Regions from separate parts of the uncultured Zoogloea sp. genome, predicted to be linked through region 2. Evidence: riboswitches for the same ligand, from Rfam matches in the RefSeq annotation. Region 2 holds a riboswitch; the other holds the start of a gene.
The links. Region 2 has a riboswitch for cobalamin ahead of Q0672_RS07480 (ribonucleoside-diphosphate reductase subunit alpha). Riboswitches for the same ligand answer to the same signal wherever they lie in the genome.
Positions count from the first base shown of each region.

Region 1 (4,011 bases), on a different contig from region 2:
AGCGCAGGCCTCAGCCAGCTGCGGCTTCTCCGAGGCGGGCGCCCAGCAGCTTGCCGAGGATGCGCTTGAACAGGCCGCGCATCGGCGGGGCGGCTTCGGCCGGACCGGCGACGACCTGCCGGCTGACGATGCGGGCGGCGGCGAGGGCGGCCGGGTTGGCGGCCAGCTCGACCAGACCGAGGGCGTGGCAGGCGCTGTAGAAGGCGAACACGTAGCGCTGCGGGATGCCCAGCATGCTCACGGTGTCACGCAGGCTGTAGCCGCCCCGCGACCACAGGCCGGCGATGCGCATGGCTTCGGGCGGCACGGCGAGGCGGGTGAGGTTGGGCCAGCTGTGCAGGCGCACCGGGTGATCCAGGCTGGTGCCCCGGGGCAGGCGCCCGCGGGAGGCCCACAGGGCCACGTCCCATTCGAGGGCTTCGAGGGGGCGGCTTTCGAGCGTGTCCATGCGCACGGCGTCGCCGGGCTCGACGCGGCTCATCTTCACCGTGCCGCGGGTGGGCAGCTGGGCCAGGGCGCGCAGGGCGTTGGTGCTGCGGGCCTGGAGCGCCTTGCCGCTCTGCGGGTCGAGGTAGAGGGCGGTGCCGCTGGCGTCGTCGATGCGCATCGGGCGGTGGATTTCCCGGGCGTGGGCGACGGCGCGGGTGATCTCGCCCTGCAGGAACTGGTCCGGGGTGTAATAGATGGCGTTGCGGGCGATCAGGTCGTCGAGATCCACATCGGGCATCGAGCCCACATAGAAGGTGGACAGGCGCTCTTCGAGCTGGCGCAGGAGGGCCACCGGATCGGCGTTGGCGAGGCGCGGCTCGGTGCGGTTGAAGAGCATCTCGACGGGCATTTCGTCGGGGATGCTGTCGGCGTCCTCGAGGGTGCCGGTGTCGATGGCCGCCACGGGGGCTTCGACGACCGGCGCAGGCGGCAGCAGGCGGCGGGCCTGTTCGAGGGCGGCCGAGAAGGCGGCGAGGCCCACCGGCTTGGTGACCGGGATGGTCAGCGGGTCGTTGTCCAGCGGCGCCTTCTGGGTGCTGACGATCAGTGGGCGGCCCGGGTAGAGCAGGCGATGACCTTCGAGGAGGTAGCGGCCCAGGTCGTTGTCGATGTCGATGAAGGCCACGTCGGCGGCGGTTTCATCGGTGATCTGACAGGCACGGGAGTCCACGCGCGAGAGGAATATCTCGAAGGCGTACAGCGAGCGGCTGTCCATGCCGGTGTGGCAGAGGCGGAGCGTAGGCTGGGCGGTCATCATGGTGTTTCTCCCGAAGGCGGTCAGAGGGCCGGGGTGGTCATGCCGACCAGGCCGCGCGTCAATACCGAGCGGCTGGCCGGGGGTTGTACGTTTTCGTCGGCGCGCACGCCGCTGGCGAGGTGGCTGGCGAGGAAGCGGCGCTGGGGCGGGTCGAGCTGCAGGGCGGTCTGCGACAGCATCGCGGACTTCAGGCCGACGCCCCGCTCGGCCAGCACGATGAACAGATCCACCAGGGCGCCGTAGGTCGCGTCGCCGTCGCCCAGCTGCCAGGCGATCAGGATCCGCCGGGTGTGGCTGGTCAGGTCGTCCGGCTGGCGAGCCAGATGCATCTCCAGGTGCGCGAGCAGTCGTCCGGCCTCGCCCCGCAGGTGCAGTATGTTGCTGTCAGGCTGCTGGAAGGCGGGTTCGGGTCGTTCCAAGTCGGAGCCCCTGGCTGGGTGAGTTCGATCACGCCCGATGTCGTGCGTGATATGACGATCGGGCTCGATTATAGGGGGCTCGACGGCGACGAAACCGGCCGCTTTGATTACTTCTGTTATTTATACAGATTTTGACAAAGCTGCCTGTCAAATGCTGACATGCGGCCCGGATTGGGTCTTGATCCGTCCGAAAATCGAGAAAATTTACCCAGCCTTGGCCTGGCGACGCCCCGGGCTGAGGGGGCTCCGACACGCCCGCAGGTGACATCCGGCTTGCCGGGCTGCCGACTTTGTCTTAACCTCGGCGTCCCTGTTCCTCCGGGTGCCCGATCCGCCTTCGCGGAAACGGCCAAACGGGAAGTCCGGTGACGTCGGCGGCAAGCCCTCCGACCATTCCGGCGCAGCCCCCGCTGCTGTAAGCCAGACGACTCCATCCACATGCCACTGGGCACCAGCCCGGGAAGGCGGATGGGGAAGGACGACGGCGAGCCAGAAGACCGGCCCGAGGACATTGTTTCTGCTGAGCCCCGGGGTGCGGGCCTGGCGAGCGAAATGTGTCCGTCCGCCGGCCAGCCCGGCGTCCGTCCTCCTGCCGGCGTGTCCCGCCGCGCGGTTTCGTTCCGTCTTTTCTCGTCCCCGTCCGGCCCGGCGATCCGGCCCATGGAGACGGGATGTCAGGACCACACTCAGGCTTTTGCCGCACCCTCGCTCGCGCCCTGCTCGCCGCGGCCCTGCTGGCCGCGCTACCGGCGAGCGCGGCGACGCTGTTCGGTGTCGTCACCGACCGCGCCGCGCCGGCCGCCGTCGAAGGCGCCCGCAAGCACCTCGCCAGCCATCCCCGCGACCGCGTCGTGCTGCGCACGCCGGCCCAGCTCCTCGCCGCCAGCGATCGCCAGCTGCGCCAGTGGCTCGACGCCGACGCGGTGCTGGCGGTGTCGGTATTCGGCGATCCGGCCCGCCGGCTGGTCGACGCCCTGCCGGCCAGCCGTGCCACCACCGTGCTGGCGATGAACGGCGAGCAGCGCCTGAACCTGCACAGCCGCGGCGCGGCCGGCGCGCTGGCGGATTTCCCCGCCGACACCCTGCGCCAGCTCGCCGCCGAGCAGCCGCCCGCGGAGGCCCTCGATGCCGCCGCCGCTCACCCGCCCGCCGCGGCATGGCTCGCCGCCCGCCGTAGCTGGCAGGCCGGCGGTGCCGACAACCTCGCCGGCCTGTACGCCCACCTGCTCGCCGGCAAGGCGCTCCCGCCGCCGCTGCCCGAACCGGCCCTGCGCCTGCGGGTGGGCGAGGTGGAGCGTACCGACGCCAGCGCTTGGCGATCCGGCCTGCTGCCCGCCGGCCCGGCGCTGGCGGTGCTGGATCTCGCCAACATCGAATCCGGCACCGCCGCGGCGATCTGCGGCGAATCCCGCCGCCAGGGTCTGCCCTGCGCCGAGGTGCTGACCCGCTGGGGCGGCGCCTCGCGGGAGGCCATCGAGCGCCTGCCCGAACTCCTCGCCCCGGCCCGGCCTGCGGCGCTGGTGGTGGTGCAGGACTTTGTGGTCGGCGCCGCCGAGAACCGCGAGGCCGTCACCGAAGCCCTGAAGAAGCTGGATGTGCCGGTCATCAAGGCGATCCGCCTCACCGAGCGCACCGCCACCCAGTGGCGCCTGTCGCCCGAGGGGCTGCCGGTGGATTCGGTGCAGTACCGGGTGGCGTTGCCCGAGCTGCAGGGCATCGGTCAGCCCATCGTGGTGTCGGCGGTGGGGGCGGGGCGAGTTGATCCGCTCACCGGCGTCGAGCTGCGCCGCACCGAGCCCATCGCCGCCGAGATCACCCGGCTGGTGGCCCGCGCCACCCGCTGGCAGCAGCTTCGCGCCAAGGCCAACGCCGACAAGCGGGTGGCCATCGTCTACTACAACCACCCGCCAGGCCGGCAGAACATCGGCGCCGACAACCTGGACGTGCCCGCCTCGCTGTTCGCCATCCTCACGCGCCTGAAGGCCGAGGGCTACGACACCGGCGAGCTGCCCGCGTCGCCCGCGTCGCTGCTCGACGGGATCATGGCCCGGGGCGTGAATCTGCCCGAAGACAAGACCGCGCTGGCCGAGCTCTCCCGCGAGGTGGCCGGTGTGAGCGCCGCCGACTACAAAGCGTGGTTCGCCGGCCTGCCCGAGCGGGTGCGCGGCGAGATGGTCTCCGGCCCCCTCGGCCGGCTCCACGCCGAGGTGCTGGAAGCCGAACGCGCCGGCGAGCGCAGTCTGGGGCGCAAGCGGGTGGAATCGGTGATGAAGGAGCTCCACCATCTGGCCGAAGGCGCGGATCACCCGCGCCGCGCCGAGGCCATCGCCGGCCTGAAGGAACTCG
Region 1 covers NZ_CALAYQ010000209.1:52,825-56,835, reverse strand. The annotation lists gene Q0672_RS23050 (hypothetical protein) at 11-1,246, opposite strand; gene Q0672_RS23045 (hypothetical protein) at 1,267-1,665, opposite strand; cobalamin riboswitch at 1,969-2,186, shown strand; gene Q0672_RS23040 (cobaltochelatase subunit CobN) at 2,337-4,011, shown strand, end outside.
Region 1: linked by a shared signal. The riboswitch ahead of Q0672_RS23040 (cobaltochelatase subunit CobN) and the one ahead of Q0672_RS07480 (ribonucleoside-diphosphate reductase subunit alpha) in region 2 are both predicted to bind cobalamin.

Region 2 (4,011 bases):
GTGTGGCGCGGCGGGGTATGAACGCCGCCGATCCAGTCCAGCAGCCCGGCCTGATCGGCGTGGGCCGACAGCCCGCCCACCGTGTAGATGCGCGCCCGCACCGGCACCGGCTCGCCAAAGATATGCACCAGCCGGGCGCCATCCACCAGCCTCCGACCGAGCGTGCCGGCCGCCTGGAAGCCGGCGATCAGCACGCTGCATTCGCTGCGCGGCAGGTTCTCCCGCAGGTGGTATTTGATCCTCCCAGCCTCGCACATGCCACTGGCCGAGATGATGATCGCCCCGCTGCGCACGTCGTTGAGCGCCCGGGAGGCTTCAACGTCGGCCACGAACTCCAGCTTCAGCTTGTTCGGGTGGGCCTTCAGCCACTCAAGCAGATCCCGCGTCTCGCTGTCGAGGAGCGCCGGGTGAGCCAGGGTGATGCGTGTCGCCTCGTTAGCCATGGGCGAATCCACGAACACCTTGAGCGGCTCCAGCCTTCCCTGCCGCACCAGGTCGGCCAGGATGTAGATGATCTCCTGGGTGCGCCCCACCGCGAAGGACGGGATCACCAGGTTGCCGTGGCAGGCCCGGGTGCGGCCGATGGCGGCGATGATCTCCTCCTCGGTCTCGGGCAGGGGGCGGTGCAGGCGGTCGCCGTAGGTGGATTCGATGAGCAGCAGGTCGGCCGACGGGATGATCGTCTCCGGGTCGTTCAGCACCGGCCGGTCGCGCATCCCGATGTCACCGGAGAACACCAGCCGGCGCGGCCGCCCCTCGCCCGCGGCGGTTACCTCCAGCCACGCCGAACCCAGGATGTGCCCCGCATCATGAAAGCGCACCGCGATGCCCGGCGCCGGCTCGATGGTCCTGCCGTAGGGCGCCGGCTGCAGCAGGCCGAGGGTGGTCTGGGCCTGGGCCACGGTGTAGAGCGGCGCTGCCACGCCCCGCTCGCTCCCGCCCCGGCGGTGCTGGTGGCGCAGCTGCCACTCGGATTCCTTCTCCTGGATGTGGGCGCTGTCGGGCAGGAGCACCGCCAGCAGGTCGATGGTGGCGGGCGTGGCGTAGATCGGGCCGCGGAAGCCCAGCACCGCCAGCCGCGGCAGCAAGCCGGAGTGGTCGATGTGGGCGTGGGTCAGCAGCACGAAGTCGATGTCCCGCACGTCAAAGCCGAAATCCAGCGCCCGGAGGTTCTTGGCCCGGGCCTCGCGCCCGCCCTGGAACATCCCGCAATCGACCAGGAAGCGCACATCGCCGGCTTCCACCAGGGTGCACGAACCGGTCACTTCGCCGGCCGCGCCAAAGAAACGGACTCGCATTTTCGCAGCACCTCCTTGACGAATCGAGCATAAACCCGGCCAAGACGGATTGCAATGGCGCGCACTTCGCCGACCTCGCCCCATGCCGCGGACCCGCTGCCGTGGCGGACTAGATATGGGCCTCGACAACCCCCGACAGCCCTACCCGCAGTGCCCCGGCTTGACACGCCGGATACCACCCCCCTACCATCCGCCTCGTCATTGGTTCCCCGCAAGGGGATGAAAAGGGAAGCTGGTGCGAGGCCGTCGCCTCAAATCCAGCACTGCCCCCGCAACTGTAATCGGCGAGTTTCGTGCCCCCCACTGCCACTGGATGCGCTCCGGGAAGGCTGGCACGAGGCGACGACCCGAGAGTCAGGAGACCTGCCATGGCCCATTCCTTCAGTGCTTTTGGGGCGGGGTGTCCCTGAAACGAGGTGTCTTCCTGTCGCCACCGTGCGCCAGCGCCGATTGCAGGGCTTCCGCCCGCGCGTTGGCGCCGGGCGCGGTTCCAGGTCCTCGATTCTCCGCCCCCCAATTCGGAGAATCGCCTTGCTCGCCACCGTTCAGACACCATCCGCATCCGCCAGCGCGTCGGCCATCGCCGCCCTGCAGGTGATCCGCCGCAACGGCGCCGTCGTCGCCTTCAACGCAGACAAGATCGCCATCGCCATGAGCAAGGCCTTCTTGGCCGTGGAGGGCAGCGCCAGCGGCGGCTCGGCCCGGGTCCGGGAGATCGTCGCGCGGCTCACCGACACCGTGCTGCGCGCCCTCACCCGCCGCCTGCCCGATGGCGGCACGGTGTCCATCGAAGACATCCAGGATCAGGTGGAGCTGGCCCTGATGCGCTCCGGCGAACACGACGTGGCCCGGGCCTACGTGCTCTACCGCGAACGCCGCGCCGCCGAACGGGCTGCCGGCATGGCATCCGCGGGCACGCCGACCCTCCACGTGCTGGCCGACGGACGTCGCATTCCCCTCGACACCGACGCCCTGCTCCGCCACTGCGAGGCCGCCTGCGCCGGCCTGGGCAACGAGGTGTCGGCCCACGCCGTGCTCGATCTGGCCCTCCGTAACCTCTACGACGGCGTCCCGCTGGCCGACGTGGACCAGGCGCTGATCCTCGCCGCGCGCAGCCTGATTGAGCGGGAGCCAGCCTACAACCGGGTCACCGCGCAACTGCTCCTCGCCAGCCTCGCCCGGGAAGTCCTCGGCCAGCCGGTGAGCCTGGCCGACCTGCCCGGCCACTACGCCGAGGCCCTGCCGGCCTTCATCCGCACCGGCATCAATGCCGAACTCCTCGACCCGCGCCTCGCCGAATTCGACCTGGGCCGCCTTGGCGCCGCCCTGGTGCCCGAGCGCGACCGGCAGTTTGGCTACCTGGGCCTGCAGACCCTCTACGATCGCTACTTCCTTCACATCGACGGGCGGCGCATCGAGCTGCCGCAGCTCTTCTTCATGCGCGTGGCGATGGGGCTCGCGGTGGGCGAGATTGACCGGGAGGCCCGCGCCATCGAGTTCTACAACCTGATCTCGTCCTTCGATTTCATGTGCTCGACGCCGACCCTGTTCAACAGCGGCACCCGCCACTCGCAGCTGTCGTCCTGCTACCTCACCACGGTATCGGATGACCTGGAAGGCATCTACCAGGCGGTCAAGGAGAACGCCCTGCTGCAGAAGTACGCCGGCGGCCTGGGCAACGACTGGACCCCGGTGCGCGCCCTGGGCAGCCGCATCAAAGGCACCAACGGCCAGAGCCAGGGGGTGATTCCCTTCCTCAAGGTGGTGAATGACACCGCAGTGGCGGTCAATCAGGGCGGCAAGCGCAAGGGCGCGGTGTGCGCCTATCTCGAAACCTGGCACCTGGACATCGAGGAGTTCCTCGACCTGCGCAAGAACACTGGCGACGAGCGCCGCCGCACCCACGACATGAACACCGCCAACTGGATTCCCGACCTGTTCATGAAGCGGGTGATGGACAACGCCGACTGGACGCTGTTCTCGCCGTCGGACGTGCCGGACCTTCACACCCGCTTCGGCGCCGATTTCGAGGCCGCCTACTGCGCCCACGAGGCCCGGGCCGACGCCGGCGAGATCCGGCTCTTCAAGCGCATCCCGGCCGTGCAGCTGTGGCGGCGGATGCTCACCATGCTCTTCGAGACCGGCCACCCGTGGATCACCTTCAAGGACGCCTGCAACCTGCGCTCGCCGCAGCAGCACGTGGGCGTGGTGCGCAGCTCCAACCTGTGCACCGAGATCACCCTCAACACCTCGGACGACGAGACCGCCGTGTGCAACCTGGGCTCGATCAACCTGCTCGCCCACCTGAAGGACGGCGCCCTCGACCAGGACAAGCTCGCCCGCAGCGTGCAGACCGCCATGCGCATGCTCGACAACGTGGTGGACATCAACTTCTACGCCACCCCAAAGGCACGCCGGGCCAACCTGCGCCATCGCCCGGTGGGCCTCGGCATCATGGGTTTTGCCGACTGCCTGTACGCCCTCGGCCTGCCTTACGCCAGCGAAGCCGCGGTGACGTTTGCCGACCAGTCGATGGAGGCCGTGTGCTATCAGGCCTACCGCGCCTCCACCGAACTCGCCCGGGAGCGCGGCCGCTACGGGAGCTTCGAGGGCAGCCTGTGGAGCCGGGGCATCCTGCCGCCCGATTCCCTCGACCTGCTCGCCGCCGGCCGCGGCGGCCAACTGGAGGTGAACCGCGACAGCCACCTCGACT
Region 2 covers NZ_CALAYQ010000055.1:8,146-12,156, reverse strand. The annotation lists gene Q0672_RS07485 (MBL fold metallo-hydrolase) at 1-1,298, opposite strand, end outside; cobalamin riboswitch at 1,484-1,684, shown strand; gene Q0672_RS07480 (ribonucleoside-diphosphate reductase subunit alpha) at 1,830-4,011, shown strand, end outside.